Regions from separate parts of the Bradyrhizobium sp. SZCCHNR1053 genome, predicted to be linked through region 1. Evidence: riboswitches for the same ligand, from Rfam matches in the RefSeq annotation. Region 1 holds a riboswitch; the other holds the start of a gene.
The links. A riboswitch is a leader RNA that binds a small molecule or an ion and turns the genes downstream of it on or off. The one in region 1 is predicted to bind S-adenosylmethionine.
Positions count from the first base shown of each region.

Region 2: another riboswitch for S-adenosylmethionine. It lies ahead of QX051_RS27610 (homoserine O-acetyltransferase); the one in region 1 lies ahead of QX051_RS28335 (O-succinylhomoserine sulfhydrylase).

Region 1 is NZ_JAUHJM010000018.1:66,715-82,707, forward strand. It holds partial or broken gene QX051_RS28255 (lysine--tRNA ligase) at 304-1,947, opposite strand; gene QX051_RS28260 (transporter substrate-binding domain-containing protein) at 2,088-2,996, opposite strand; gene QX051_RS28265 (SCO family protein) at 3,086-3,688, opposite strand; gene QX051_RS28270 (hypothetical protein) at 3,710-3,898, opposite strand; gene QX051_RS28275 (hypothetical protein) at 4,031-4,555, opposite strand; gene QX051_RS28280 (hypothetical protein) at 5,269-5,628, opposite strand; gene QX051_RS28285 (nuclear transport factor 2 family protein) at 5,794-6,159, shown strand; gene QX051_RS28290 (AMP-dependent synthetase/ligase) at 6,334-8,199, shown strand; tRNA gene QX051_RS28295 (tRNA-Gly) at 8,234-8,307, opposite strand; gene QX051_RS28300 (SPW repeat protein) at 8,551-8,970, shown strand; gene QX051_RS28305 (methylated-DNA--[protein]-cysteine S-methyltransferase) at 9,195-9,767, shown strand; gene QX051_RS28310 (AraC family transcriptional regulator) at 9,844-10,683, shown strand; gene QX051_RS28315 (VOC family protein) at 10,736-11,095, shown strand; gene QX051_RS28320 (SRPBCC family protein) at 11,107-11,508, shown strand; gene QX051_RS28325 (MATE family efflux transporter) at 11,526-13,004, opposite strand; gene QX051_RS28330 (2'-deoxycytidine 5'-triphosphate deaminase) at 13,125-14,231, opposite strand; SAM riboswitch at 14,344-14,423, shown strand; gene QX051_RS28335 (O-succinylhomoserine sulfhydrylase) at 14,500-15,708, shown strand; gene QX051_RS28340 (SGNH/GDSL hydrolase family protein) at 15,803-15,993, opposite strand, start outside.
Region 2 is NZ_JAUHJM010000017.1:15,061-31,053, forward strand. It holds gene QX051_RS27550 (mandelate racemase/muconate lactonizing enzyme family protein) at 1-1,052, shown strand, start outside; gene QX051_RS27555 (response regulator) at 1,441-1,821, opposite strand; gene QX051_RS27560 (MJ0042-type zinc finger domain-containing protein) at 1,876-2,727, opposite strand; gene ftsE (cell division ATP-binding protein FtsE) at 2,942-3,601, shown strand; gene QX051_RS27570 (ABC transporter permease) at 3,594-4,562, shown strand; gene QX051_RS27575 (YdcF family protein) at 4,818-5,531, shown strand; gene QX051_RS27580 (lysophospholipid acyltransferase family protein) at 5,544-6,311, shown strand; gene QX051_RS27585 (gamma-glutamylcyclotransferase) at 6,318-6,920, opposite strand; gene QX051_RS27590 (DUF2125 domain-containing protein) at 7,020-8,204, shown strand; gene QX051_RS27595 (prephenate/arogenate dehydrogenase family protein) at 8,210-9,145, opposite strand; gene hisC (histidinol-phosphate transaminase) at 9,142-10,239, opposite strand; gene QX051_RS27605 (chorismate mutase) at 10,277-11,110, opposite strand; SAM riboswitch at 11,309-11,388, shown strand; gene QX051_RS27610 (homoserine O-acetyltransferase) at 11,480-12,694, shown strand; gene metW (methionine biosynthesis protein MetW) at 12,698-13,363, shown strand; gene QX051_RS27620 (GIY-YIG nuclease family protein) at 13,429-13,764, shown strand; gene QX051_RS27625 (S8 family serine peptidase) at 14,434-15,993, opposite strand, start outside.

The sequences.
Region 1 (15,993 bases):
ACCGCAATCGAATATCTCTCGGGAGGTCTGGTCTGTCTTTAGTATCTCTGCGGCGGCACACAGATGCAAATCACCTTGCTTTGGCTCTGCATATGCGCGAGCGACCAAAGTAACCAAATAGCCAATCATTGCATTCCTTGCGACCGCGGCCGCTTTTGCAGCTCCTGCTTTGGACAGCTGGCTATTGATCCCCTTCGAATTCTGCACTCTCAACAGAGCGATTAACGCGTGAATTTGCAAAGCGTCGTTGAGCGCGAGTTTGGCGATCGACCTTATAGTCTCCGCTTGATGCGGTGGCCGCGGTGCCGAGCGCGCCAATGCCCCGTCGATCATCGCCACCGCATTGTTCACGCCGTAGACCGCGACGAAGGAGCCGAAACGGGGGCCCTTCTCCTGGCCGAGCAGCACCTGGTAGAGCATGTTGAACCAGTCGAGCGAGACACCGGGGCGGCCGTCCTTGCCCTTCTTGGCGTGGTCGAGGAACGGCTCGCGGCGGCCGATCTCGTAGACCACGTTCTGAATGTCCTCGGCCGTCGCGTCAGCCGGCAGGTTCGACAGCGCATCGCGCAGGTCCTGCAGCGCCACGCGCTCACCCTCGGTCGGCTCGCGGAAGGTCTTGGTCGGCGCCACGAAGTCGCGATAGTAGTTGATGGCGTAGCCGACCATCGCGTCGAGCTTGGGATGCGTCTGCGGCGTCACGCCGGGCCGGTAGCGGCCGATGAAGCCCCACAGCGTCTCGGCATTCTCCGCGTTCGACGACGACACCAAGGTCAGCAGCAGTTGGAAGGTGACGGGCATGTCGGCCTTCGGCGGCTTTCCGGAATGAATGTGCCAGACCGGATTGCCGAGCTGTTGCTTGGCGTCCTGCTTCCGAAAACCATCGAGGAACTGCTGATAGTCGTCGACGTTGCGCGGGATGACGTCGAAATACAGCCGCTTCGCCGCCTTCGGCTCGCGATACATGAATAGCGACAGCGATTCCGGCGAGGCGTAGCGCAGCCATTCGTCGATGGTCAGCCCGTTGCCCTTCGACTTCGAGATCTTCTGGCCCTTCTCGTCGAGGAACAGCTCGTAATTGAAGCCCTCAGGCGGGGTGCCGCCGAGCGCCGCGCAGATCTTGCCCGACAGCTTCACCGAATCGATCAGGTCCTTGCCGGCCATTTCATAGTCGACGCCCAGCGCATGCCAGCGCATCGCCCAGTCCGGCTTCCATTGCAGCTTGCAATGGCCGCCGGTCACCGGAACGGTCATGCGCTCCTTGGTCTCCGGATCGTCGTAGGAGATGGTGCCGGCCTTGGCGTCGTGCTCGACGATCGGCACATACAGCACGAGGCCGGTGCGCGGGCAGATCGGCAGGAACGGCGAGTAGCTCGCCGCGCGCTCCTCGCGCAAGCTCGGCAGCATGATCGCCATCACCTTCTCGAGCCGCTCCAGCATGCGCAGCAGAGCCGCGTCGAACTTGCCGGAGGTGTAGTAGTCGGTCGCGGAGGCGAACTCGTAGTCGAAGCCGAACCGGTCGAGGAAGGCGCGCAGCCGCGCATTGTTGTGAGCGGCGAACGACGGATATTCGTTGGAGAACGGATCCGGGATGCGCGACAGCGGCTTGCCCAGATGCGTGGCCAGCATGTCCTTGTTCGGCACGTTGTCCGGCACCTTGCGCAGGCCGTCCATGTCGTCCGAGAACGCGATCAGGCGGGTCTTGATCTTGTCCTCGGTGAGCACGCGGAAGGCGTGGCGGACCATGGTGGTGCGCGCGACCTCGCCGAAGGTGCCGATATGCGGCAGGCCGGACGGGCCGTAGCCGGTCTCGAACAGCACCTCGTCCTTGGGGTTCTTCTTCAGCCGGTTGACGATCGCTTTCGCCTGCTCGAACGGCCAGGCGTTGGATTGTTCGGCGAGCGCGCGCAAGTCGCTTGGGCTGGTTGGGACGAGATCGATCGTGGACATCGTGAAAAAGACTTCTCCGAAGACGTCAGTGCAAAACAGCGGTCATGATACCCATCATTCCGGGGCGATGCGAAGCATCGAACCCGGAATCTCGAGGTTCCGGGTTCGCGTCTTCGACGCGCCCGGAACGACGGCAAGCGCTAGAACGGGCTGATCGAGAAGTAGCGCAGCCACAGGTCGGTGTAGCGGCCTTTTTCCCAGACCCGGAACAGCGCCCAGTTCAGCGCCTGGCGCAAGAGGTCGTTGCCCTTGCGCACGGCGATGCCGACGCCCTCGCCGAAATAGCGGCTTTCGACGAAAGGTCCACCGGAAAAGGCGCAGCAATCGCCGGAATCGGTGCCATTGACCCAGAACGCCAGCGAGATGCCGTCGCCGAAGATCAGGTCGACCTCGGCCCGGCGCAGCGCCTGCCGCAGCGCCTCGTCGTTCGGATAGGTCTTGATCTCGGCGTCGGTGAACATCGCCTTGAGGTAGGCCTCATGCGCGGTGCCGGCGACGGCGCCGATCTTCTTGCCCTCGAGAAATTCGGGGCGGATCTCGGTCATGACGGCATCGCGGCGGGACACGAAGCGAGCGGGCGCCCGGTAATATGGATCGGAGAAGTCGGCCCGCGCCCGCATCTGCGGCGTCACCGCGATCGAGGCGATGATCGCATCGCCCCGGTTCGAGGACAGCGCATCGAGCAGGGTTTCGAACCGGCGCATCTGGACGGTGCAGGTGACCTTGATCTCGTCGCAGATCGCCCGTGCCAGATCGACGTTGAAGCCGGCCGGATTGCCGTCCGGACCGGTGAAGTTGAACGGCGGATAGTCGGTCTCGGTCAGGAAACGAATCACGGTGAGGCGCGACAAATCGGGCCGGTCGGGCCGGCGTCGCGGGTCCCAGAAGCCGGGGACGGCCTGCGGCGCCGCCTCGACGGCGGGCCGCACGGGCGCCTGGGCGCGCGCCTCCGAGCCGGCTGCGGCGAGACCGAAGCAGAGCAACGCGCTGGCGATGGCGGCGTGGGCCGCAGGCGCGGATTTCACGGGCTTTGATAAGACGGTCTGCATCAGCGGTCCCGATGGTCAGCGCCTTATAGACCATCCCGGCGCAAATTCGAGGCTGGATTCGGCCCGGAGGCGGCCGCCCGGCTGGAGCGTCAACGCGCCCAGAGGTATTTCTTGAGATCCGCCGCCGCTTCCTCGGGCGTCCGCTTCAGGTTGAACGGCGCGACGAACCGGCCGTTGCGGTCCATCAGATACACCAGGGCGGTGTGGTCCATGGTGTAATCACCGTCCTTCAGCGGGACCTTCTTGGCATAGACCCGGTACTCGGTGAGAACCTTCGCCAGGACCTCGGGATCGCCGGTCAGACCCTTCAGATGCGGGTCGAAGCTGGAGAGGTAGTCCTTCATCGCGGCCGGATTGTCGCGCTCGGGGTCGACCGAGACGAAATAGGCGTTGACGCCGTCGGCGTCCTTGCCCATCGCGCGCAGCACCTCGGAGATCTCGAACAGCGAGGTCGGACAGACGTCCGGGCAATGGGTGAAGCCGAAGAAGATCAGGGTCGGACGGCCTTCGAGGCTCTTCTCGGTGACGACGGCACCGCTCTGGTCGGTCAGCTGGAACGGTCCGCCGATCGCGGCCGGCGCCGCGATGTTTCGGCCGCCGCCCATGATGAGGAACATCAGCGACAGTCCGACCACGAGGCTGGCGGCAAAGGCTCCGACGATCACCAGGGGGCGGGTGGCATTGGATGGCATTGCGCGCTCCTTCATTGTCTCTCAGAAGCAGGCCTGCCAGCCGGCCGCGATCGTCTCGAAGAACACCGCGGTCCCGTACTGCACCCACATCGTCACGGCGCCGGCGACGAGCCCGATCGCCGCAACCCCAGCCACGATGGCCGAAGCGGAGGCCGAACGCCGGTCACCCGACGCGGACGGTATCTCTTGCGGCGCTGAAAGAGGCTGCATGATGACGTACTCATCGGGCGGGTGCTGGCCCGAGCGGCCCGCCCCTCGCGCTTCAGATAAGCCCCGCGGCCGGTCCAGGCAAGCGCCGCGGACGGGCAGCCGATCACCCGAAACGGCCGGTGGCCGGCGTCATCAATGGGAGGCGGAGGCCTTGGCCGCGGCCGGCGAGATGGCCGGCGCATTGGGCGCGACATGCGAGGAGGCCGGAGAGGATGCCTGGGCATCCATATAGCAGGGCTTGTACATTGCCTGCAGCTCCTTGCCCTTCAGGAAGATCATCCGGGGCGTCAGGCCGCCGCGCTGGGTGATCCAGCGGCGGATCGGCGACGGGTACATCGAGTACAGCATCTGGGTCGCCTCGGGGTTGGTGACGGCGCGGCCGTTGGCGCCGAAATCCCAGGCGGCGTGGAATCCGAGATTGGCATGCGAGGTGACGCAGATCTTCTCGTGGGGGATCGCCCCGAGCACGATGGTGCAGGCCGAGGCGCAGAGCCCGTCGATGATCACATACTCGCCGGAAGATCGCAGGCCCTGGTACTTGTCGACATAGGTTCCGATCCGGCCGCCGCGGTCATCGGCGATCCGGACCACGGCCTGGCTGGCGCCGAGCCCCGACAGCAACAGAACGACCGCAAGCAACCCCGTCCAGAATTTCATGTCGAGCCCCAGTTCAACCCGGCGAAACCGATCTGACCGACTTTGGTACGCGTCTTGTGATGCGCTTCTTGAGATGCTTGGACTGCGGCGGGACCTTGCGACCACGAGCCCATCCGCAGAACCGGAACGCGAAAGCCAAATCCAAATCGCAAATGCAGCGTGTTTCGAGATCGTGTTTTTGTCCAGGACGGCGCGGTGACGAAAGCCAAATTCACCGCGAGTGTTGCAAGCCCGCTGCACCAATGAGTCGCTACCACCGAAAATGGCCGAACGCTGGTTCCGGACATGGCGATGGCGCCACGAGCAAGGCAGAGGCCCGGCATGATTCGCCCATCGGCGCGGCAGCGGCGTCACGGCGGCACAAACGACACTCCGGAAAAGCCCGGTGGCCGAGCTTCCGCGCGACACACGCCCCGCTGCCCAGTGGCGGCGGGACGCTCACCCCTCTCATCGCCGGCCCAGGGGCGCTCGCGCGATCACGATCGTGGGTGCGGGCTCCCGCCAGCCCTGGCTGGCATGGCCGAAGTCCGGAGATGCGACCAATGCAATCACGAGTTTGGACCGTACCGAGCTCCGCCCCGCAAGCGGGCGCGGCAGGATCACTCCCAGCAGCGCGCCGTCTGATCGCGAGATCGAGCGAGGTCCGGCCGATATCGCGCTGGCAGCGGGGAGGACGATCTGCCTCCCGACGCCCTCGGTCCCCGTGAAGTTAACTAATTATCGGGCAGCCGAATCCGCGCTCCAAACGTGACGAGCGGCGCATCGGCGGCGCTGAGCTGGATCTGCCGCTCCGGCACCTCCTGATAGCTGCCGTCTTCAATCTTTCTTAATTCATATTGCCAGACCGTTAACGTCTCGCCGCGCGCGAGCGCGTCGCGGATGCGGCTGGCGCCGCGTCCCGGCAGCTTGACGAGGTCGTCGCGCATCATGCCGATCATCGTCGGGCGCTCGCCGCGATGCAGCTCGAAGAACACCATGCGATTGGGCTTGTCCTGCGGCTTGAGCACGGTATCCGCCGTGAACAGCACCAGACAGATTGCGACGGCAATCCACTTCCAAGTGTCGGACATCATGAGACGCATTCCCCGCACCGCCTCCGCGCGTGGAGTAGTCCTCGCGCAAACAGGCGGCAACTTACAGTTCTGTCATTCCGGATGAGATGACGTTCGACGTAATCGATTCGCTGCGCGCCGGGCGCGATGATGGGCTCCTCATCGTTCACAACATGGAGAGCACCGATGACCAACCCGACCGAGATCGCCGAGAGCTACATCGCGCTGTGGAACGAACGCGATGCCGCGCAGCGTAGTGCATTGCTTGCACGTCACTGGACCGCGGATGCGCTCTATGTCGACCCGCTGATGCGCGGTGAAGGACGCGATGGGGTGGATGGCCTGGTCGCGGGCGTGCAGAGGCGCTTTCCCGACTTCCGCTTTCGCCTGATCGGCTCCGCGGACGGCCACGGTCATCATCTCCGCTTTTCCTGGGAGCTCGGCCCCGAGGATGCGGAAGCCCCGATCCAGGGCACGGATTTCGTCGAGCTGGCCGACGGCCGCATCCAGCGCGTCACCGGGTTTCTCGACAAGGTCCCGCAGGGCGCCTGACGGACGTCCCGTTCCGCCCGGCTTCCGCAGTGCGGTCGGCCTGCCGCGATGGCCGGGCTCCCATGCGCAGACGCACGACCTGTCTCGTGGTGATTGCGCTACGTCAACGTCGGATCCGGTCCGCCGCTGCAGAGCTTCTGCTTCGCGACGAGTTCAGGATCGCCGGAGACGGGCGTGCAGCAGTCAAATCCCATCGATGATCACGCCATGGCGGCCGGCACGCTGGCCGCCATCACCACCTTGCCCGAACTCTGGCGCTGGCGCGTCGAACGGAGCCCGGACAAGCAGGCCTACCGACATTTCGACGCAGGAAGCGGCCGATGGGCGAGCTTCTGCTGGCGCGAGATCGATCTCGTCGTCGACCGCTGGCGGCGGGCGCTTGCGGCCGACGGATTCGCCCAGGGTGAGCGTGTCGCCATCCTGATGCCGAACGGGATCGCACATCTCGCCATCGACCAGGCCGCGCTCTCGCTCGGCCTGGTGCCGGTGCCGATGCATGCCGTCGATAATGCCGACAGCATCGCCTACATCCTCGCCGATTCCGGTGCCCGGCTGCTGCTGGTCGATTCGGAAACACGCTGGGATGAGATCGCAGCGGTCGGCGAGGCCCTGCCCGACCTGCGACGGATCGTCTGCGCCGACCGGCGAACGACCCAGCCGACCGGCGATCCGCGCCTCATCGATCTGGAGGCGTGGTTGAACGCAGCCGGCAACGCCACGCTTCCCGGCACCCGGATCGCCATCGCGCCGCACGACCTCGCCGCCATCGTCTACACCTCGGGCACGACGGGCCGGCCCAAGGGTGTGATGCTGTCGCACGACAACGTCGTTTCCAACCTCAAGGCCATTCATCAGCGGCTGGCGGCCGATACCGACGACGTATTCCTGTCGTTCCTGCCGCTGTCACACACGTTCGAGCGCACCGCGGGCTACTACTACCCGATCGCCATCGGCGCCTGCGTCGCCTATGCGCGCTCGGTGAAGCAGCTGTCCGAAGATCTGGTGGAGGTCCGTCCGACCATCCTGATCTCCGTGCCGCGCATCTATGAGCGCATCTACTCGGTCATCATGCATCACCGCGCGATCGCAAACCCGCTCGAACGGGCGCTGCTCGACCTGACCATCGCGATCGGCGGCCGGCGCTTCGATGCGCAGCATGGGCGCGGAACCAGACTTTCAGCGTTCGACCGAATCGCGTGGCCGCTGCTGCAACGCCTGGTCGCCGCCAAGATACTGGCTCGATTCGGCGGACGGCTGCACGTCGCCGTGAGCGGCGGCGCGCCGATCGCCGAGCCGGTGGTGCGGCTGTTCCTGGCGCTCGGGCTCGAGGTGCTGCAGGGCTACGGCATGACCGAGACATCGCCCGTCGTCAGCGTCAACACGCCTGACGACAACGACCCTCGCACCGTCGGCCGCGCCCTGCCGGGCATCGAGGTGCGCATCGGCGACAATGACGAGTTGATGGTGCGCGGCCCGAATGTGATGCTCGGCTATTGGCACCGGCCGGAGGAGACAGCCCGCACCAAGGAAGCCGACGGCTGGCTGCACACCGGCGACCAGGCCCGCATCGACGGCGGACGCATCACCATCACCGGTCGGATCAAGGACATCCTCGTCACCTCGACCGGCGAGAAGATCGCGCCCTCCGATCTGGAGACCGCGATCCTCACCGATCCGCTGTTCGAGCAGGCCATCGTGATCGGCGAGAACCGGCCGTTCCTGACCGCGATCGTCGTGCTCAACGCCAACGGCTGGGCTGAGCAGCAGGCGAGGCTCGCGGCGCACGGCCAGCGCGGCACCGAGGCCGAAGCGGCCTCTCTGCTGCGCCACATTGCGCGAGCCGCGAAGGCCTATCCGTCCTACGCGACGCCGAAGGCGGTGCATTGGACCTTGGAGCCGTGGACCGTGCAGGAAGGCCTGATCACGCCGACGTTGAAGAACAAGCGTCCGGCGATCGAGCGGAGCTTCGCGAAGGAGATCGAGGCGATCTATGCAAAACGCGCGGCAGCTTTGCGGCCATCGGCTACCGTACGAAGCTGATTTTGCAGAGCGTAGCAGCAGGACATTGCGGCATTGGAGCGGGCGAAGGGAATCGAACCCTCGTATGCAGCTTGGGAAGCTGCCGTTCTACCATTGAACTACGCCCGCGTTCGCCAATGCTTAGCCGAGACCATGCGTTTCGCCAAGCGGCTTGTTGCCGCGACACCGCCAGGCCCAAGGGTTGGGGGAGGCAACAGTTCTGCACCGGCCTGATCTCCGGATCGTGATCGGCCGCGACCGCCGGCTCCGGAACGGATCGGGCCGGTCGCGCTTTTGCCCGTTGGAGGCGGCGCCCCTCGCTGCTTCGCCGCGCCGTCAAGGTCCGCCGTCAAGGTCCTGGGAGCTCACATCATGCAGAGCCACATCCCCGCGTCTCAGACCGCAACCTCGAAAGCCCTCGCCGTCATGTCGGGCCCGTCGGCGCTCGACCTTTACACCCTCGGCTGCGGTCTGTTCCTGGCCGTCGCGCCCTGGCTGTTCGGCTTTGTCGGCAGCGCCGGCCGGATCGATGCTGCGTTGGCGGGGGCTGCCGTCGTCGTGCTCTCGCTCGGCGGCCTCCTGGCGTTTGCCGATTGGGAGGAGTGGCTGAAGGTCGCGCTTGGATTGTGGCTGATTGCAGCTCCGTGGCTGCTCGGGTTCGTGCATACGTCGGCGATGCATGTCAGCATCACGATCGGGATCGCCGTGACCTTCCTGAGCCTGCTCGAACTGTGGCTTGCGCATGATCCTGATTTTGCTGGCGATAGGCCTGCATTGGTGAGCCAGCCGTAGCGCCTCTGGTCGATCGCACCTCGCCTGCGCGCTGCGCCGCATTCCGCGATCGCGATGCCGATGACAGAGATCGCAGACAACGATCGCAACGGGACGCTTGACAACCATCACCCAAATCAGGGCAAACCCGCCCCGGTCACGCCGCGCTGTTAACACTTTGTAAACAAAGTTGATGCGGGCGATCGTGACGATGATATGATGTGGCGTGGGGTTGGGGTGGCGTCATGGGGCGTGGGTATACGATCTTTGATACGGCCCTCGGCCGTTGCGGCATTGCGTGGAGCGATGCCGGAATCACCGGCATACAACTGCCGGAAGCACGGGAAATCGAGACGCGGCGGCGCCTGTTTCGCCAATTTCCCGAAGCGCGGGAGCAGCGCCCGTGTTCGAATATTGAACTCGCCATCGAAGGCATCACCGCCATGCTGCGCGGGCAGGAGGTCGACTTCTCCGATGTCGTGCTCGATCTCGGCGGCGTGACACCATTCAACCAGCGCGTCTATGATTGCATTCGTGCCATTCCGCGCGGCGAGACGCGCAGCGCCGACGCGATCGCAGACGAACTGCACGTTCCCAAGGCGCTGAATTCGATCGCGCAGGCGCTGAGCAAGAATGCGCTCGTGCTGATCGTTCCCTGTCACCGCGTGCGCGACATCGGCAACGGTCTCGACAAGCCGTCGCCCAACAGCGGCGTCATCTCCAAACGGCGGCTGCTGTCGCTCGAAGGCGCACGGCCTCATGCGGGCCTGACGTTGTTCGACGCGTTTCTCGCGGTCGACCGGCCGCGCGCGTCGTAAGCGGGCGCCTCGCTGCGCGCGATATTATCTCGGACGCAGCCCTCCTCTTTCATCCGCAATGCGCTAGATTTGCAGGATGAGCGCCACCATCCTGTTCGAAAGCCGTGACGTCACCGTCTCCGAGTTCCGCTGTGCGGCGGTTCCGGGCGAGCGTCCCTATGTCGAGCAGTATTCCGGCTACTCGCTGTCCTATGTGCGCAAGGGGAGCTTCGGCTGTCGGCACCGCGGCCGCTTCTTCGAGCTGGTCACCGGCTCGCTGCTGGTGGGCCATCCCGGCGATGAGTTCATGTGCACGCACGATCACGTCTGCGGCGACGAATGCCTGTCATTCTTCTTCGATCATGCGCTCATCGACGAGATCGGCGGCAACAGGCAGGCTTGGCGGGTTGGCGCGATGCCGCCGCTGCCGGAGCTCATGGTCCTCGGTGAGCTCGCGGAGGCCGTCGCCGCGCGCGAGCAGGACCTCGGTCTGGACGAGGTTGGCCAGATCATCGCCAGCCGCTTCGTCGCGACCGCCACGGGCCAGCAGGAACGGGCGGCGACGCCAAGCCTTCGTGATCGCCGGCGCGCGGTCGAGAGCGCATTGTGGATCGACGACAATGCGGCGCGCGACATCGATCTGGCGGCTGCGGCTGGTGAGGCCGGCGTCAGCCCGTTCCATTTCCTGCGGCTGTTCGCGGCCACGATCGGCGTGACGCCGCATCAATATCTGATCCGCTCCCGCTTGCGGCACGCCGCGCGGCGTCTCAGCGAGGAGGATACGCCGGTCACCACCATCGCCTACGATTCGGGTTTTGCCGATCTGTCGAATTTCACCCGCACCTTCGCGCGCGCTGCCGGCGTGTCGCCGGCGAAGTTTCGCAAGGCGTCGCGCGGCGAGCGCAAGATTCTCCAAGACCATCTGAGCCGCCATTGATTGGATGATCCCAGCGCGTGCGGCAGCCGCACGCGAAGCATGGAGATCATCGATGTACGATCATATCGGCCTCAAGGTCGGCAATCTGGACGCCAGCGTCCGCTTCTACACAGCGGCGCTGGCGCCGCTCGGCCACATCCTCTGCTCCAAGGACGAGGCGTCGGCGGGCATCGGCCCGAAGGGGGAGCCGGCGCTGTGGCTGTATCTCGACAAGGGCGCCAGCAAAGGCGCCGCCCATATCGCGTTCCGCGCCCGGGACCACGCGGCGGTCGCCAGATTCCACAGCGAGGGGCTGAAGGCCGGCGGCAGCGACAATGGCGGCGCCGGGCCGCGCGCGGACTACAGTCCGACCTACTACGCCGCCTTCCTGATCGATCCCGACGGCAACAACATCGAAGCCGTGTGTCCGTGAGGTCCCCGGCCATGGCATCGATTCAGAAGGACATCCCGATCGCAGCCTCCGCGGCCGCCGTCTGGGACGCCGTGCACGACTTCGGCGCCGTTCATACCCGGCTGGCGCCCGGCTTCGTCGTCGATTGCCAGCTCGACGGCGACGTCCGAATCGTGACCTTCGCCAACGGCAATGTGGTGCGCGAACGCCTCGTCAGTTGCGACGAGGCGCAGCAGCGTCTGGTCTACACGATCGAGAGCGAACGCGTGACGCATCACAATGCATCCGCGCAGATCATCCCCGACGGCGAGCAGCGCTGCCGGATGCTCTGGATCACCGACGTGCTGCCAGACGCCATCGCGCCCTATATCGAGCAGCAGATGGAGTTCGGCGCGCGCGCGATGCAGGACGCCCTGGGCAGGCTGCGTCCCTAGACGAGCCGCGCAGCCGTTCAGCCGACACGTGGAGACGGCGGGATCTGTGAACCCGACCCGAGCTCGACCGCCAGCACGGCCGGGCGCAGCTCCAGCACCGCGGCCGGCTTCGGACCCCAGCGGGTGAGCATGACGCTGGCGAGCGTCAGCACCCCGAGCAGGACCATCGAGGACGCCGCCAGCATGAAGAAGTCACCCTCGGTCGCGGCACGGCTCAGCAGATAGCTGCCACCCGCAGCGATGAAGACGAGCCGCACCGTCTGCGCCAGCACCGGACCGAGCACCCTGGCGGCGCCCTGCGAGGAGAAATACATCGAGATCGCCAGGCCGATGAAGGCATACATCGGCGCTGCGACCTGAAGATAGTGCCGGCCGGCGCTGCGCGCGCTCTCGTCCTGGGTGAAGATGTCGACCCACAATTGCGGGACGATCGCGATCAGCGTCGACAGCGCACCCACCGACGCGAAAGAGACCAGCCCCGCCGTCCAGGCGATCCGGCGGGCACGCGCGATTCTTTCCGCACCGATCGCCATGCCGACCATCGGCACCGAGGCCATGCCGACGGAGAACGCGACAGTGGTCACCATGAATTCGAGCCGTGCGCCGATGCCGTAGCCGGCCAGCACGGCGGTGCCGAACGATGCCAGCATGTGCGTGAAGATCGCGATCGACAGCACGGATTGCAGCGGCGAGAAGCAGGCGATGGCGCCGACCTTGAGGATGTCGGCGAACATCGCGCGGCTGATCTTCAGGCCCCGCAGCTTCGGCCGCACGCGCGCGCGGCCGGAGAACAGGTACCAGCCCATCACCGAGATGCTGACGCAGAAGGCCAGCAGCGCGCCGGCGGCGACGCCGCGCATGCCGAGCCCGAGGACCAGGCTGAGCGTGCCGCCCAATACGATCTGCAGCAGCGCCGAACTGAGGATCATGAACGACGGCAGCTTCATGTTGCCGGTGCCGCGCAGGATGCCGGCCATCGAGTTCATCAGCCAGGGCAGGATGGCGCCGCCGAAGAAGATCTGCAGATAGGCCGTGGCATGGCTCAGCACCGCGCCGCGGCCGCCGAGCACCTCCAGCAAAGCGGGACCGAACACCAGCATGCCGACCATGAAGGTCGCGCCGAACAACAGCGCAATCAGCAGCGCGTGCGTGGCGAGGGTCGAGGCCCGTTCGGTGTCGCCGGCGCCGAGCGCCCGCGCGATCGCCGAGGCCACGCCGCCGCCCATGGCGCCGCCGGACATCGTCATGGTCAGGATCACCAGCGGGAACACCAGTGCCATCGCCGCCAGCGCCTCGATACCGAGCCGGCCGATATAGGAGGTCTCGGCGATGACGACGCAGGTGCCTGCCGTGTTCGCGATGATGTTGGGCCAGGCCAGCGACAGCAGGGTGCGCAGAATGGGTCCGTCGACGAGCGCATTCCGAACCGGCTTCGCGATGGGCGGCAACGTACGCCCCTCGCCGACCGGACTGTCGGCCAAGCCGATCTCGGACATGCTCGCTCCCCGTTTGGCCGCGCCATCTGGCGGGACCTTTGTCGTTCCTCCTAGCACACCGCCGGGCCGCGCCCCGTGCAGCGGGCGCATTGGGGGTGCGCGGTCAGCGCGCAGCCGGGCCTAGAGGCGGAAGTGCTTGGAGAGCTTCAGGCCCTGGGCCTGGTAGTTGGAGCCGATGCGGCTGCCATACATCGCGTTCGGCCGGGCCAGCATCTTCTCATAGACGAGGCGGCCGACGATCTGACCGTGCTCGAGGATGAACGGCACCTCGCGCGAGCGCACCTCGAGCACCGCGCGCGAGCCCTGCCCGCCGGCGCCGGCATAGCCGAAGCCGGGATCGAAGAAGCCGGCATAGTGGACACGGAATTCGCCCACGAGCGGATCGAACGGCACCATCTCGGCGGCGTAGTCCGGCGGCACCTGCACGGCCTCCTTCGAAGCCAGGATGTAGAACTCGCCGGGATCGAGAATGAGGCTGCCGTCGGGGCGCGCCTTGATCGGCTCCCAGAACTCCTCCACAGCATAGCCGGCGCGGCGGTCGACGTCGACGACGCCGGTATGACGCTTGGCGCGATAGCCCACATAGCCGTTGGCATTGCTGCCGGACAGGTCGACGGAAAGAGCGACGCCACCGACGAGATCCGCATCATCGCGATCCACCAGCCGCTCGGCCTGATGCAGCGCGATCAGTTCGTCCTCCGACAGAACCGCGTCGCGGTAGCGGAAGCGGACCTGGGACAGGCGCGAGCCTTCGCGCAGCAAAACGGGAAACGTCTTCGGGCTGATCTCGGCGTAGAGCGGACCGTGATAGCCGGCTCCGATCATGTCGAATCGTCGCGTGCCGTCGGCGATCACGCGGGTGAACACGTCGAGCCGCCCGGTCGAGCTCTTCGGATTGGCGGCCGCGACGATGTCCTTCGGCAGCGCGAGACTCTCCAAGAGCGGCACGATGTAGACGCAGTTGGTCTCCAGCACTGCGCCGTCGGCGAGCGCGAATTCGTGCAGCTTCAACTCGTCGATACGCTCGGCGACCGTCGCGCCCGGCCCGGGCAGAAAGCTTGCCCGCACGCGATAGGCGATGTCGCCGAGCCGCAGGTCCAGGCTCGCCGGCTGGATCTGGCTTTCGACAAAATCGTATGCGGGGATGATCAGGCCAGCCTCCGCCATCGCCACGATCATGCGATCGGGGAGGATGCCGTGGGCGTCGGGGCTGAGCGAAAACGGCAAGACCTGATCCTTTGCAGGCGCCGGAACGGCGGCTTATCGAGCCTATATAGGGTCTTTTTACCGGTTATCCGATGGCTGGCTTGACGGAAAGGCCGGTTGCGACTATGAGCACGACTTATCCCGTGGTGATTTGAGCCGGCCGGCTTGCAGCCACGTTAAATAAGTCGCTAAACAGGCCGGGGACGATTGTGATCCCGGCCGTGAGGAGTTTTCCCAGGCCGGTTTTTTTGTGCCCATCGCTGGAGGCGGTGGTCACGATGGAGGTCACATGTCGAAGTCCCCCGCGAAGGCCCCGGCGTCGTTCGCCCGCTATCGTCCTGAAACCCGTCTGGTGCATTCCGGCACCTTGCGTTCCGAATTCGGCGAGACCGCCGAGGCGCTCTATCTGACGCAAGGCTTCGTCTACGCCACCGCCGAGGAGTGCGAGGCGCGCTTCAAGGGCGAGGACCCCGGCTTCATCTATTCGCGCTTCTCCAACCCGACCACGGCGATGTTCGAGCGCCGCATGATCGAGCTCGAGGGCGCCGAGGCCTGCCGCTCGGCCGCGACCGGCATGGCTGCGGTCACCACGGCAATCCTCGCTCCCCTCCGTGCCGGCGATCACGTCGTCGCCGCCAAGGCGCTGTTCGGCTCGTGCCGCTACGTCGTCGAAGATCTCTTGCCGCGCTACGGCATCGAATCGACCCTGGTCGATGGGCTCGACCTCGACCAATGGCAGAAGGCGGTCAGGCCGAACACCAAGTCGTTCTTCCTGGAGAGCCCGACCAATCCGACGCTCGACGTGATGGACATTCCCGCGATCGCCGCGATCGCGCACGCCCATGGCGCGCGGCTGATCGTCGACAACGTGTTCGCGACCCCGATCTGGCAGAGCCCGCTCGCGCTCGGCGCCGACGTCGTGGTGTACTCCGCGACCAAGCACATCGATGGCCAGGGCCGCTGCCTCGGCGGCGTGATCCTGTCGTCGGAGGCGTTCATCGCCGAGCACATCCACAATTTCATGCGCCAGACCGGTCCGTCGATCTCGCCGTTCAACGCCTGGGTTCTGCTCAAGGGCCTGGAGACCTTGGCGGTGCGCGTGCGCGCGCAGACTGAGACGGCGGCGAAGGTGGCCGACTTTCTCGCGGCGCATCCGAAGATCTCGCGGCTGATCTATCCCGGTCGCGAGGACCATCCGCAGGCGGCGACCGTGCGCAAGCAGATGCGCGCCGGCTCGACGCTGGTCGGCTTCGAGGTGAAGGGCGGCAAGGCCGGCGCCTTCCGCACGCTCAACGGCTTGAAGCTCGCGCGCATCTCCAACAATCTCGGCGACGCCAAGACGCTGGTCACGCATCCGGCGACGACGACGCACCAGCGGCTGACGCCGGAGGCGCGCGCCGAGCTCGGCATCAGCGAGGGCTTCATCCGCTTCTCCGCCGGGCTCGAGCATGCCGACGATCTGATCGAGGATCTGGATGCGGCCCTGAGGGCCGCGTAGCGAATGGCCGCATAGAGAATGGCGAATAGGGCGTACCGATTGCATCCTATTCGCTACTCGCTACTCGCTACTCGCTATTCCCTACTCGCCACTCTCACATCGGCCGATAGGTCAGCACGTTGGCCGGCGTGTTGATGCCGAGCTTGACCTGGCCGACCGAGCGGATGATGTCGTCGCCGAGCAGCTGGGCGAAGCAGGCGTAGCCCCAATCGCTCATGTGCAGACCGTCCGAGATCACGAACTCGTTGATCGGGATCGCCTGCCGCTCGTGCCAGTCGCGCATCA
Region 2 (15,993 bases), on a different contig from region 1:
TCGAGCGCAACGGACGGCCCGTCGTCGGCTACGGCTTCAATTCCAACGGCCGCTACGGCCAGGGCGGCTTGATCCGCGAGCGCTTTCGCGCGCGCCTCCTGGAAGCTGACCCGACATCGTTGCTCGATGCCAGCAAGGACAACATCGATCCGGACAAGGCCTGGGCGGCGATGATGATCAACGAGAAGCCCGGCGGCCACGGCGAGCGCTCGGTCGCGGTCGGCACGTTGGACATGGCGATCTGGGATGCGGTCGCCAAGATCGCCGACAAGCCGCTGTTCCGTCTGCTCGCGGAGCGGCACGGCCGCAAGGCCGAACCGCGCGTCTTCGTCTACGCTGCCGGCGGCTACTACTATCCCGGCAAGGATCTCTCGGCGCTCCGCCGCGAGATGCGCGGCTATCTCGAGCGTGGCTACAATGTCGTGAAGATGAAGATCGGCGGCGCCCCGATCGATGAGGACCGTGAGCGCATCGAGGCCGTGCTCGATGAGATCGGCTCCGGCCATCAGCTCGCCGTCGATGCCAATGGCCGCTTCGACCTGGAGACCGCCATCGCCTACGCCAAGATGCTGCGCGACTATCCGCTGTTCTGGTACGAGGAGGCTGGCGATCCGCTCGACTATCACCTGCAGGCGACGCTGGCTGACTTCTATCCCGGCCCGATGGCCACCGGCGAGAACCTGTTCAGCCACCAGGACGCGCGCAACCTCATTCGCTATGGCGGCATGCGTCCCGATCGCGACTGGCTGCAATTCGACTGCGCGCTGTCCTACGGCCTGTGCGAATATCTGCGCACGCTCGACGTCCTCAGGACCTACGGCTGGTCGCCGTCACGCTGCATCCCGCATGGCGGCCACCAGATGTCGCTCAACATCGCCGCCGGCCTCGGCCTCGGCGGCAATGAGAGCTATCCCGACCTGTTCCAGCCCTATGGTGGCTTCCCCGACGGCGTGAAGGTGATCGATGGCCACATCACGATGCTGGACCTCCCCGGCATCGGCTTCGAGGGCAAATCCGATCTCTATGCCGAGATGCGCGCGCTCAGCGCGTGAAGCTGAGCGGGGCGTCCGACGGCCGCCCCAGCGTCATTGCGAGCGCAGCGAAGCAATCCAGACGGTCTCCGCAGAGGGATTCTGGATTGCTTCGCTGCGCTCGCAATGACGGAGGAGAGAGGATCAGTTCCTTCAGCGACCTTTACGCAGGCGCGAGCCCATCAGGCATGTCCGCGCTCCATCGCACCCATCGCTGTCGTCCCGGGCAAACCGCGATGGCGCGAAGCGACGGCGTGGTGCCGACCCGGGACCCATACCCCCAGGGAGATGTGATGGCGCGAGATGTGGGACCAGTCTTGTCCCTCAACGGCGGCGGTGGCTATGGATCCCTGCGTTCGCAGGGATGACAGCGCGGACTGCAGCAACGTCGAGGATTATCGTTGGCGCGCTACGCCTTGCCCGCCTTCGACGCCAGCGCGTCGGCGACCGCGGTTCTGATATCGGCGACCGAGAACGGCTTGGTGATGACGTCGTGAGCGATCGCGCTGAGATTCGACGCGCGCTCGCGCTGATGGGCAAAGCCCGTCATCAGCAGGATGGTCAAATCGGGAAAATCGCGTGCTGCCGACAGCGCCAGCGCGATGCCGTCCATGATGGGCATCTGGATGTCGGTCAGCAGCAGGTCGAAGGCGCCGGCCTCGCGCGTCAGGATGTCGAGCGCCTCGGCACCGTCCTGCGCCGTCACGATCTCATGTCCATCCATGGCAATGGCGCGCGCGACCAAGGTCCGCATCGAATCTTCGTCGTCGGCGATCAGCACGCGCGACATGTCGTTTCGTCTCCGTCTCGTTGGCCCCGCGAGAGAGCCGCGAGACCGGAACCATCATGCACTGCCGGCGGCGAGGTCGCGCCGGTTGAAGAACCGTATATCGATATTGCGGCCTTCGGGAGGGGGCGAGGCGAGCCGCGACTTGAACGTCGTGCGCTCGCCGGGCTTGAGCGCGGTCTGATCGAGCAGCGTGTTCCAGGCGTAGATCTCGGTGCCCTGCGCGTCACGGACGCTGAAACGCAACCGCGGCAGATCGACCGATTTCTTCGTCAGGCTGACGATCGTTCCCTCGATCACCAGCACCGGCTTGCCGTCGACGGTTTCGGTCGCCACCTTCAGGTCCTTGAAGTTCAGGCCGCGCAGGTTCACCTCGAGCCCGACCAGCTTGTAGAACGACGCCGTCTGCGGCAGCAGCCTGACGACGTCGGCGCGCCACACCACCAGCGCAATCGTGAGCGCCGCCATGGCAGCCGTCAGCACCGGCAGGTTCAACAGCTTATTGCCTGGGAAATCCGGCAACGTCGGGCGCCTGATGAGCTTGCGGAGACCGGCGAGGCGCGAAGCCCCGCCCTGCGCCGGCTGCTCGGCATCGGCTGTGTCGTCGGGCTCGGCGAGGGCATCCTCGGGCCAGCCGGCAGCCAGCGGCGGACTTTCCACATCGGGCGTCCGTTCGTCGTCGTCTTCCTGGCGCGCGAGGGCTTCCCACTCGTCGGCGGCGTCACGGGGCGCGGCCGACGCGCCGGCCTCCGCCATGGCAGGCATGGGGGCGGGCGCCTCGACCGCATCCTCCGGTCGTGCCAGCCAGACCTCCTTGCAACGGGAACAGCGTACGCTGCGGCCAGCCATACCCAGGGTTGCCAGGTCGATGGCATAAGATGTCGTACAATGAGGGCAAACGATGAACATCGCGCCTGTTCTCCAACGGCCATTGCCGCTTTGTTTCCGACAGTTCGTGCTACAAGGACCGCCATGTCGACGAACTTCGGAACTCAATCGCGCCAATGGTACACGGCGACCGTTAACGAACCGGAAACCATAACGGGCGCTCAATCGGGCCATCGTACCGCTGAGCTTGGAGCGTGCGGGTCTGCCGCGCACGCGGTCGAACGGAGCTGACGCTTTGGTTCGGTTCGAAAATGTTGGGCTGCGCTATGGATTGGGGCCGGAGATTCTCCGCGACCTCAGTTTCCAGATTCCTGCCCATTCCTTCCAGTTTCTCACCGGCCCGTCGGGCGCCGGCAAGACCTCGCTGCTGAAGCTGCTGTTCCTGTCGCTGCGGCCGACCCGCGGTCTGGTCAATCTGTTCGGCTACGACATCTCGCTGCTCAGCAAGGAAGAGATCGCCGATCTGCGCAAGCGCATCGGCATCGTGCTGCAGGACTTCCGGCTGCTCGACCACATGACGACCTATGAGAACGTGGCGTTGCCGTTTCGCGTCATGGGTCGCGACGAGTCAAGCTATCGCAAGGAGGTCATCGACCTCCTGAAATGGGTCGGCCTCGGCGAGCGCATGGATGCGCTGCCGCCGATCCTGTCGGGTGGTGAGAAGCAGCGCGCGGCGATCGCGCGCGCCGTGATCTCGCGGCCGCAGCTGCTGCTCGCGGACGAGCCGACCGGCAACGTCGATCCGACGCTCGGCCGCCGCCTGCTGCGGCTGTTCATCGAACTGAACCGCTCGGGCACGGCGGTGATCATCGCAACCCATGACATCACGCTGATGGACCAATACGAGGCCCGCCGGCTGGTGCTGCATCAGGGACGATTGCACATCTATGAGTAGCGTAGACGATCGCGGCCTCCTGGTCGATCTCGGCGACGACCGCCCGCAACTGCCGGCGCAGGCCCGCATCGTGTCGCCGATCGTGCCGCGCGCCTCGATCGCGGGCCGTGCGCTGGTCGCCGTGGTGGCGATCATGACCTTCCTGGCCTCGATCACGACCGGCGGCGTGCTGCTGGTCAGCGAGTCCGCGGCCGAATGGCAGTCGGAGGTGGCGAGCGAGATCACGGTTCAGGTTCGCCCCAAGACCGGCCGGGATCTCGAGCGCGACATTGCCCTGGTGACGGAGGCGATGCGGGCGCAGTCCGGAATCGTGGAGGTCCGGCCATTCACGAAGGAGGAATCGAGCAAGCTGCTGGAGCCGTGGCTCGGCAGCGGCTTGTCGTTCGATGAGCTTCCGGTGCCCCGCGTCATCATCGCACGCGTCCAGCCCGGCACCAGCTTCGATCTCAACGCCCTGCGCGCCCGCGTGACCCAGGTTGCGCCGACCGCCAGCGTGGATGACCACCGCGCCTGGATCGAGCGCATGCGCTCGATGACCGGTGCTACCCTGTTTGCAGGCTTCGGCATTCTCGTGCTGGTGATCGCGGCCACCATCATCTCGGTGTCGTTCGCGACCCGCGGCGCGATGGCCGCGAACCGGCCGATCGTCGAGGTGCTGCATTTCGTCGGCGCCGGTGACCGCTACATCGCCAATCACTTCCTGCGGCACTTTTTGCAGCTCGGACTGGAGGGGGGCGTGATCGGCGGCGGCCTTGCGATGCTCGGATTCGGGTTCTCGGAGTCGATCGCCAACTGGTTCTCCGGCACCCCCGTCGGCGATCAGTTTGCGGCATTGCTCGGGACGTTCTCGCTGCGCCCGCTCGGCTATGTCGCGATCGCGCTGCAGGCCATCGTGATCGCCGCGGTGACCGGCTGGGCCGCACGCCGGACCCTGTTCACGACGCTGGCGAGCATCGACTGATGGCGGCTTCTATCCCCAGCCATCTCGTTGCGGATTTCACTTGGCCCGAAAACCGCCTAAAATCGTCTGCGCCGGGGTGAGGCAGGACGGGGTGAGCTGGGTCACGAACACGGCGGAGGTCGCGCGCCAGGATCGGCGGCGAGCGAACGTGATCGGGAGGCCGGCGAAACCTGCCTGCGTTCCCGGACTTGAACGACGGGATCGCGCGACGGCATGGCGCCGCGCGCAGGCAGGCAAGGACAAGCCAGGCGTTGCATGGAGCCGGAGACCGACCATAGCAGGCGAAAGCTGCCGTTCACCGTGGCGGTGTGGCGGACGCTCGCGGGTGCCGTGGCGACGCTCGGGCTCGGCTTCTTCGTCGCGGCGGTCGGTTTCGTCGGCTTCCTCTCGCAATTGCGCGGTGCCGAGATCCAGCCCGAGCGCAAGGCGGACGGAATCGTGGTCCTGACCGGCGGCTCGTCGCGCGTGTCGGACGCGGTGGAACTCCTGGCGGGAGGCTATGGCCGGCGGCTGCTGATCTCCGGCGTGCACCCGACCAACGAGGCCAGCAACATCACCAGGTCGCTGCCCGAGGCGCGATCATTCATCAACTGCTGCGTCGATCTGGATTATTCGGCGATCAACACCCGCAGCAACGCCGCGCAGACGCGGCGGTGGGCCAGCGAGCGCGGCTTCAAGTCGCTGATCGTGGTGACGTCGAACTATCACATGCCGCGGGCCATCGTCGAACTGTCGCATGCGATGCCGAGCATGGATCTCATTCCGTACGCCGTCGTCGGCGAGAAATGGCGTGACGAGCCGTGGTGGACCAGCGCGCCGACGCTGCGACTTCTGCTGTCCGAATATGCCAAATTTGTCGCCGCCGAGATGCGGCTGCGGCTGGCCGATCTCGGCCTCGATCTCGCGCCCGAGGTCGATCCGCCAACCGGCTCGGTGGCGCGCCGACCGACGACGGCGCAAGCCAATTGAACTGGGTTTCTGATGGTCTCGATCTTCCTGCGTTCGCTGCTGTTCAACATCCTATTCTACCCGAACTTCGTGCTCTGGGCGCTGATTGCGTTGCCGACCCTGGCGATGCCCCGCAAGGCGCTGCTGCGCGTCGCCAATTGGTGGGCGCAGAGCAACATCGTGTTGATGCGCGTCGTCTGCAACATTCGCGTCGAATATCGCGGCGTCGAAAAGATCCCGAAGGGGCCGCTTATCGTCGCCGCCAAGCATCAGTCGATGTGGGAGACGATCTCGCTGCTGCATTTCTTCGATGCGCCGTTCTTCGTTCTCAAACGCGAGCTGCTGCGGATTCCCTTGTTCGGACAATATCTGGTCAAGGCGGACATGATCGCGATCGACCGCAGCTCCGGCGCCCGCGCGTTGAAGCAGGTGATGCGGCGGGCGGCGGAGGAGGTGAAGCACGGCCGTCAGTTTGTGATTTTTCCGGAAGGCACGCGGCGCCCGGCGGGCGCACCGCCGGACTACAAGGGCGGGGTCGGCTTGATCTATACGGATTGCGGCGTGCCGTGCCTGCCGGTGGCGCTGAACTCAGGGCTGTTCTGGCCGCGTCGCACATTCCTGCGCTATCCGGGCACGCTTGTGGTGGAGTTTCTTGATCCGCTGCCGCCGGGCCTGCCACGCGATGAATTCATGCAGCGGATCCAAAGCGTGATCGAGGAGGCCACCAATCGGCTGGTCGCCGCAGGGCAGGCCGAGCAGGCCCGGCTGTTCGGCCGCATAGCGGCGGCGGTGAAAGCTTGACGCGTGCTATGGCGGCGCACCTTCCGGCGCAGGATGCAGCGAGTAGCCGTCATCGCGCAGCATCGTTGCGAGCCGATGCAACTGCGTGTCGCGAAGGCCCTGCGCCTCGATCGCCTTCACAGTCGAGATCACGTAGTCGCGATTGGCGCCGGACTGGCCGTGACCCTGACGCACATGGCGCAACTGTTCCTGCGGCGACAACCGGCCGGCATATTGCACATGGCCGCGATCGACCACGTAGACCAGCGCGCTCACCCGCTCGCGGGCGTCGTTCTCCAGCCATACCGAGCGCGTCACTTCGCGATACACCGAGGTCACCTGCTCACGCGCCCGCAAATAGGCGATGGTCTCGTCGCGCTTGTCTGCTGCCACCCGAAACGCAATGCCGCGACACGCGCCGCCGCGATCGAGACCGAGCACGAGACCGGGCTTCTCCGGCGTTCCGCGGTGGACGAACGAATACACACAGAGCGCGCGATGCTCGCCGATCAACCGCGCCGGCACCTGCTCGAGAAAGGCGAATCCGGGTCGCCACATCAGCGAGCCGTAGCCGAAGACCCAGAGGTCGCCGTGGGGAAGGTCGCGTTCGGAGAGGGTCATTGCGGACATCAATGCGGAGCCCTAAGTGTGGTGCTCGCGAATTGTTAATCTAGATACACAATCCGTGATCGCCGAATTGCCAAAATTGCTGCCCAAAGGGTGTCCTGCATGTCTCGTTTGCCGCAACCGCCGCGCAGGCGCTCTCGCTGGGGGCTTTTCATAGCTCCCGTCCTGCTCCTGATCGCCGCCGTCGCGTGGAGCGCATTCTGGTTCTTCGCCGCTTCGCAAGTGGATGTCCAGGCCGACGCCTGGCGTGCGCGCGAAGCGAAGTCCGGCCGCGTCTTCGATTGCGCGAACCGCTCGGTCGCCGGCTTTCCGTTCCGGCTCGAGGTCCGCTGTACGGATCCGAACGTAGCCCTGTTTTCGCAGGCCGCCGGCACGCCCTTGATGAACGCCAAGCTCGACGAGATTCTCGTCGTCGCACAGGTGTGGGACCCGAAGCGGGTCATCGCGGAGTTCAAGGGACCTGCTATGATCGCCGACGGTCGCGGACCGGCCTCGTTCTCCGTGAACTGGCGCGTCGGTGAGGCCAGTGTCCGCGGTCTGCCAGGGCCGCCGCAGCGCGCCGACCTCGTGTTCGAACAACCGACCATCGACCGCATCGAGGGCAACACTGCCGTGCCCGCCGCGCGCGCCGATCATGCCGAATTGCACGGCCGTGTTGCCGAGGGCTCGCCGTCCGACCATCCGGTGCTGGAGACTGCGTTGCAGATCGCGAACGGCAGCATCCAAGGCAGCCATCCTCTGCTTGCCGAACCGTTCAATACCGACGTCCAGGCCCGCGTCACGGGTCTCAAGGACTTCAGGCCCAAACCCTGGCCGGAGCGGTTTCGCGAGATCCAGGCGGCGGGCGGTCATGTCGAGATCGTCCAGTCGCGCATCCAGCAGGGCGAATTGCTCGCGGTCGCCGCGGGCACGCTGAGCTTGACCGCCAATGGCGGGATCGATGGCGAAGTGCAGATGACGGTCGCGGGGATCGAAAAGGTCATCCCGGCGCTCGGTCTCGACAAGATGCTCGAAAACGGCGTGCCGCAGGGGACGCTCGATCGCGTGGCGCCCGGTGTGAAGTCGCAGGACGTCAACAACCTGCTCGGTGCGCTCGACCGCGCGATTCCCGGCCTCGGCAAGGTTGTCAAGCAGAACGCCAATGTCGGCGTCGCGCTCGGTATCAATGCGCTCGGCAAGGAGGCCACCCTCGAAGGGCGCAAGGCGCGGACCTTCCCGTTGCGCTTCTCCGATGGCGTCGTCGTGCTCGGTCCGTTCAAGGTCGCCCGCGTCCCGCCGCTGTTCTGAAGCCTTCAGGGCTTCTTCAACTGCGGCAGCGGCCGGCCGAAGTCCGGCGCCGCCGAATCCTGGCCGATATCGACGATGCCGCGGCGGATCGCGCGGGTGCGGGTGAAGTGATCGAACAGCGCATCGCCGTCGCCGCGGCGGATCGCCCGCGTCAGCTTGGAGAGGTCCTCGGTGAAGGTGCCGAGCATGTCGAGCACGGCATCCTTGTTGCTCAGGAAGATGTCGCGCCACATCGTCGGGTCGGAGGCGGCGATGCGGGTGAAATCGCGAAAGCCGCCGGCGGAGAACTTGATCACCTCGGACTCGGTCACCTGCGCCAGCTCGTCGGCGGTGCCGACGATGGTGTATGCGATCAGATGCGGCAGGTGGCTGGTGATCGCGAGCACACGGTCATGATGATCCGGCGTCATGATCTCGACCTTGGCGCCAAGCGCGGCCCAGAACGCGCGCAGACGATCGATCGCGTTGGCATCTACACCGTCGGGCGGCGTCAGGATGCACCAGCGGTTGATGAACAGCTCGGCGAAGCCGGAGTCCGGTCCCGAATTCTCGGTGCCGGCGACCGGATGCGCCGGTACGAAATGAACATGCGCCGGCAGGTGCGGCGCCATGTCGCGAACGATGGCGCCCTTCACGGAGCCGACGTCGGAGACGATGGCGCCGGGCTTCAGATGCGGCGCGATCTCTTCGGCCACGGGACCGCACGCGCCGACGGGAATGCAGAGGATGACGAGGTCGGCATCCTTGACCGCCTCGGCATTGCTCGCAACGACGCGGTCGACGATGCCGAGCTCGGTCACGCGGGCGCGGGTCTTGTCCGAACGCGCCGTGGTGACGATTTCGCCGGCCATGCCTTGCAGCCGCGCCGCGCGCGCGATCGAGCCGCCGATCAGGCCGAAGCCGATCAGCGCGATGCGTTCGAACCGTCCCGCGACGCTCACTTCGTCCTCATGAATTCGCTGAGAGCCTCGACGACCAGACGATTGGCCTCCTCGGTGCCGATCGTCATGCGCAGCGCATTCGGCAACTTGTAGTTGGCGAGCGCGCGCAGCACGAGGCCGCGCCGTGTCAGGAATTCGTCGGCCTCGACCGCGGTGCGGCCCTTCTCGGTCGGGAAGTGGATCAGGATGAAGTTGGTGACGCTCGGCGTCACCTTCAGCCCGAGCCTGCCGATCTCCTCAGTGAGCCAGTTGCGCCAGGTCTCGGTGTGTGCCTTCGACATCTGCTGATGCGCGGTGTCCTCGATCGCGGCGACCGCAGCGAGCATCGCGGGCGAGGAGACGTTGAACGGCCCGCGGATGCGGTTGATGGCATCGACGATGTGCGCCGGGCCGAGCATCCAGCCGACGCGGAGCGCTGCGAGGCCGTGGATCTTGGAAAAGGTGTGGGTGACGACGGTGTTCTCGGTCGTGGCGACCAGCTCGATCCCGAACTCATAATCGTTGCGCGAGACGTAGTCGGCATAGGCGGCGTCGAGCACCAGCACGACATGCGAGGGAAGGCCGGCGCGCAGCCGCTTGACCTCGTCGAACGGGATGTAGGTGCCGGTCGGGTTGTTCGGATTGGCGAGCCACACGAGCTTGGTGCGCGGCGTCACCGCGGCCAGGATCGCGTCGACGTCGGTGCGATACTCGGTCTCCGCGGCAACCACGTTCCTGGCGCCGCAGGCCATGGTCGCGATCGGATAGACCAGGAAGCCGTGCGCGGTGGAGATCGCCTCGTCGCCTTGCCCGAGAAAGGTGTGTGCCAGCAGATTCAGGATCTCGTCGGAGCCGGCGCCGCAGACGATGCGGCCGGGATCGAGGCCATAGGTGCGGCCGATCGCCTCGCGCAGCACCCGCGAGGTGCCTTCCGGATAATCCTCCAGATGCGTGGCCGCGCTCTTGAAGGCGTCGATCGCCTTGGGTGAAGGACCGAACGGAGTCTCGTTCGCCGACAGCTTGAACACCTTGCGGCCCGGCTCGGGCTTCGGGCTCTTGCCCGGCGTGTAGGGCGCAATGTCGAGGATGCCGGGATTCGGCACGGGGCGGTTCATCGTCAACTCCGGAAAATCATCACTGGCGCGGGGCGTCTCAGCTGGGAACCGTATAGCGTTTCGCATGGCCGCCGACGAGGGCCGTCGAGCGGACCGAGGCGCCCGCCGCGATCAGGGCAGCCTTGATCTTGTCGAGGTTCGACGGCGACTCGATCGACACCAACAGCGCGGCGCCGTCGAAGGCGGTATCGGGCACCGCGATGACGTCGGCGAGCGGCGACAGCGCGCGGGACACCTGCGCATTCCAGCCGGAGACGCGGATGCTCCAGGTCTCGACCTCCAGCACCAGCGCGTCGTCCGCGACGCGCGAGATCGCGAACACCGGCAGCGCCGCTGGATGGTCGGCGCGCTCGATGAACGGCATCCGCGCGATGATCTTCGGCGCGCCCGCGGGCTCCAGCGTGATCCACCACGGCGTATGCCCCGAGGTCGTCGACACCAGCGCGAGATCGCCCTTCGAGCGCGCCACGGCTTCGACGGCGGCCTGGGCGCTGAAATGGGCGACATAAGGCACCACGAAGCCGAAATGGAACCTGGCGGAATCGCGCATCGCGGATTCGCCGACCGACACGTCGGCGTGAACCGAGAACGGCGCCTGCACGTAAGTGAACGTCGAGACGATCACGCGCCAGATGCCCTCGACGGTGTCGAGCGGCAGGATGCCGCGATGGCGCTGCACCAGGCGCCGCATCATGTCGGCCTCTCGCGCCGGGCGGAACGCCGAGCCGACCTCCTGGGTCTTCTTGACCTTGATCAGCCGGTCGATGATGTCGGCCCTGTTCATCAGCAGCTGATGGACCTGCTCGTCGATCGCGTCGATCTCCTTGCGCAAATCGGCGAGCGAGGGAGGGGCTGGCGGCGGGGTCGACATGGGCAGGGTCACTCTTCGCAGGCCGCGGGTCAACGCGCGGCGGACTGGAACGGATGCCGTTCTCTCCGATGCGGGGGACGTGCGCAACAGCAAGTTTACCTCGTGCTGCCTAGGCTTGGCTGACCTGCAGCCATGGGGCGCCCGATCGGCGGTCAACCCGAGCTTGCCTTGACGAGGAGCGCCCGCGGGACTAGTTTCTGCCTGTTCCGTGGTCATTTGAGCCGGCCGGCTTGCAGCCACGTTAAAAAACTCGCTAAACAGGCCGGGGACGTTATCGATCCCGGCCGAACCCCAGTTCAGGCCGGGTTTTTCATGGCCTGATGTGTCACGTGGTTCGGGAGCCCTTGCCGGATGGCCGGGGTGAGAGACATGACAGGCCTGACGCCGAAACCCACCTCCGCGCTGCGCACGATTGCGCCCGAAGAGCGCTCGCACGAGGTCGATCATCCGAGCTCGCTGGTCGCGCAGTTCGGTGCCGACAAGCCGCTCAGGCTCGATTGCGGCGTCGACCTGTCGCCGTTCCAGATCGCCTACCAGACCTATGGCGAGCTCAACGCCGACAGATCGAACGCGGTCCTGGTCTGCCACGCGCTGACCGGCGACCAGCACGTCGCCAACCGTCATCCGGTCACCGGCAAGCCGGGCTGGTGGGAGACGCTGGTCGGCCCCGGCCGCCCGCTCGACCCGAGCCGCTATTTCATCATCTGCTCCAACGTGATTGGCGGCTGCATGGGCTCGACCGGACCGGCCTCGCTGAACCCTGCGACCGGCAAGGTCTGGGGGCTCGATTTCCCGATCATCACCATCCCCGACATGGTGCGCGCCCAGGCGATGCTGATCGACCATCTCGGCATCGACACGCTGTTCGCCGTGGTCGGCGGCTCGATGGGCGGCATGCAGGCGCTGCAATGGACGGTGGCCTATCCGCAGCGCGTGTTCGCCACGCTCGCGATCGCCTGCGCGACGCGGCATTCGGCGCAGAACATCGCCTTCCACGAGCTCGGCCGCCAGGCCGTCATGGCCGATCCCGACTGGGACCACGGCCGCTACGGCGACAAGGGCGTTCATCCGCATCGCGGCCTCGCGGTGGCACGGATGGCCGCGCATATCACCTATCTGTCGGACGCGGCGCTGCATCGCAAGTTCGGCCGCCGCATGCAGGACCGCGAGTTGCCGACGTTCTCGTTCGACGCCGATTTCCAGGTCGAGAGCTATCTGCGCTATCAGGGCTCGTCCTTCGTCGAGCGCTTCGATGCCAACTCCTATCTCTATTTGACGCGCGCGATGGACTATTTCGACATCGCCGGCGACCACGATGGCGTGCTGGCGGCGGCGTTCCGCGGCATCAAGACGCGCTTCTGCGTGGTGTCCTTCACCAGCGACTGGCTGTTTCCGACTTCGGAATCGCGGGCGCTGGTTCATGCGCTCAACGCGTCCAGCGCGCGGGTGTCGTTCGCCGAGATCGAGACCGACAGGGGGCACGACGCGTTCCTGCTCGACGTCCCCGAGTTCTTCGAGATCGCCAGCGCTTTTCTCGATTCCGCCGGCAAGGCGCGCGGCCTCAAGGTCGCGACGGGAGGCTGAGACATGAGCATGCAGGGTGTGCTGCCGCTGAATGGATTCTCCGGCGGCGAGGTGCTGGCCTATCGGCCCGATCATCTCCTGATCGCCGGCATGGTCGAGAGCGGCTCCAAGGTGCTCGACATCGGCTGCGGCGACGGTGACCTGCTGCAGCTGCTCGAGAGCCGCGGCATCGACGGCCGCGGCATCGAGCTGTCGCGCGAGGGCGTCAACCATTGTGTCGCCAAGGGCCTCGCGGTGGTGCAGGGCGATGCTGACACCGATCTCGTCGATTATCCCGACGATGCGTTCGACTACGTGGTCCTGTCGCAGACCCTGCAAGCGACGCGGCGGCCCAAGACGGTGCTGGAAAATCTCCTGCGCATCGGCCGCCGTGCCATCGTCACCTTCCCGAATTTCGGCTTCTGGCGGCTGCGGCTGCAGCTGCTGGTCGGCGGCCACATGCCGCGCACCGACAATCTGCCTTTCACCTGGTACGACACGCCGAACATCCATTTCTGCACCATCAAGGACTTCGTGCAGCTCTGCGACGAGATCGGCGTCAAGATGGAGCGCGCCGTCGCACTTGATAGTTACGGCCGCCCCTTGCGTGTCGCCATGCCCTGGTGGTTCTGGAACATGTTCGGCGAGCAGGGGGTGTTTCTTCTGAGCAGGGCGGAGAAGGGGCGGTAGGGGGACGGGGGGCGACCGCAGCCCCGGGGCCTCGTTGAAGTTTGCGGCCCGCTCTCTCCGCCGTCATGGCCGGGCTTGTCCCGGCCATCCACGTCTTGCAGTATGGCGAGATGGCGGGCGGCTACGTGTACTTCATGACTAATCGTCCCAACGGTGCGCTCTATGTCGGCGTGACCAGCGATCTCGTGCGCCGTGTCTTTCAGCATCGATCCGGCTTGGTTGATGGCTTCACCAGGCGGTATCGCTTGAAGCGATTGGTGTACTTTAAAGTCTTCGACGACATTCAGAGCGCGATCCAACGGGAGCACAACATCAAGCATTGGTCGCGCGCCTGGAAGGTTGGACTGATCCTTGCGAGCAATCCCAGCTGGGATGATCTCTACGATAGGATCACAGCTTGAGGCGCGCACGAGGACGGACGTGGATGGCCGGGACAAGCCCGGCCATGACGAGCTTAGGGTGGCGGGATTTCACTTTTCAAAGAGCCGATGGCGGTTGAGACAAGGCTGCGCATCCCCGCGGCGCATCTGCGCCCGAGCTATGCGTCATGCATCGCCTCCGATAGCGAAGAGGCGCAGGGAAGGCCGGATGCTGGCCGCACCCATGGCCCGCCTGCGGAAAAAATGCAGGCGGCAGGAACCACAGGTACGAGCCGGAACACCCGGCCTTCCCTGCGCGATGGTTGAACGGCTGCTTCGCATTCTCCTCGGTGCGCCGGGCTTTTTGGCCACCGTGTCGCGCAATGCGCTTGCGCGCATCGCGCTGGATACCAGCATCGGGGTATCAGGACCGCGCGACTTGACCGTGCGTGCCGGAATTGCTCGTCCGCGCGAGGAAGCCCCACGCGCAATCCGACACGCCCACCGCATCCCACCTCAGCGTTTGTGACGACCGCGATACGCCCCTCTTGCAGTGAGGCGGGACGGGCGGAAATCTACGCTTGATTTGGCCGACGACGCAAGCCGCGATCGTGCGACAAACTAACACGACGGGCAGTCCGTGCATGAGGCTCATGCGCAAACTGCCCGTCGTGCAACGTCTGATGCCGTTCCTGCGGCTTGCCCCGTGATCTACAGCAAGCCGACCTTGTGCATGATGTCGCGGATCTGCGCCGGACTGGGATCACCGACCGCCGGGCTGGACCACTCGCTGGTCGTCGTTGCCGGGCCCCTGGCAACCGAACCGGCTCCGTTGAGCTTGCCATTGGGCGCCTGCGGCACCAGCGTCGGAGACGTCGCGCCGCTCTGCGCCTCGCCGCGCGCCAGTCCCAGCAGGCGACGGAGAACGTCGAGCGAGGGATCGGCCGTGGGCGCGGAGGCCACGCCCGCTTCCAGGCCGAGTGCGCGCATCGCGTTCGGCAGTCCGGCTCCCGAACGGTTGGGATCGCCGAACTGCAGCGGCGTCGATGTCTCCTTCAGGATCTGGAACAGCCGCTCGACACGCCGCGCGTCGCGTGTCGCGAACTGGCCCTTGAAGTCGGGATGATGCGCCAGCACGAGCGCGGCGAGACCGGTGACGTGCGGCGTCGCCATCGAGGTGCCGTCCCAGGCCCCGAAGCCATCCGCCGGCAGCGAGGACACGATGCCGACGCCCGGCGCGCAGACGTCGATCTCCGGCCCGAAGCAACTGAACTTCGCCGGAAAATATCCGTCGGCGCTCCGGAAGCCGTCCAACCCCTGCTGGGCGTGGAAGCTGTCCTCGGGAAACTCGCCCCATTTGCCCATCGCGGCGACCGCCAGGCAATGCGGCGTCGAGCCCGGAAACTGGACCGGCCCCGACGAGTTTCCCGCGGCGACGATACAGGCGAGGCCCATCTGCTTGGCCCGCAAGATCCGCTCCTCGATGATCTGCGACGGCTCGCCGCCGCCCAGACTCATGTTGGCGACGTCGATGCCATTCTCCATGCAGTAGTCGAGCGCCGAGACGAGATCGCTGAACCGGCCGCCCGGGAAGATCCGGCAGACATGGATTTCGGCCGCCGGAGCGAAGCCGCGAATGCCTCCGCCGGAGCCGATCGGTCCGCCGGCGATGATCCCGGCGCAATGCGAGCCGTGACCGATGGTATCGACGGTCCAACTCGCGGGATCATTGCCGACGATGCTCTTGCCGATCGTGACGCTGTGCAGATTGCGATGCGTCGGCGCGGCGCCGGAATCGATCACCGCAATCTTCACTCCCGCGCCGTTATAGGCGAGGGGCAGGCGATCGAGGCCCATCGCGCGCTGGCCCCAACCCAGCAATTGCTGGCCGGGAAATCCGCGCAGATAGGCGCCGAGCGTCTTCGCGGCGATGCGGTTCACGCTGTCGGGGGTCAGTTGCGGACGATCGAGCCAGAAGGTCCAGTAATCGACCCGCGGCTTGATCAGGATCGAGCGGATGGTGTCGGGCGTCTCGCCCTGAATCTTGAGCGTGACGCGGCCGCTGGCGTCGGTGACGCCCTGAACCGGCCACACGCTGCCGAACACGTACACTTCCACCTCCGGCAGCGGGCCGCTCTCGCCGACCACTTCGATCGTCGTCGAGAACCCGTCGGCCAAGGGAATGAGAACGCCGGGATTGGGAAGCTGGTGCGGCGCCGGCACCTGGGGGACGGTCGGATCGAGCATGTAGGTAAGCGGCGCATCGCGCTC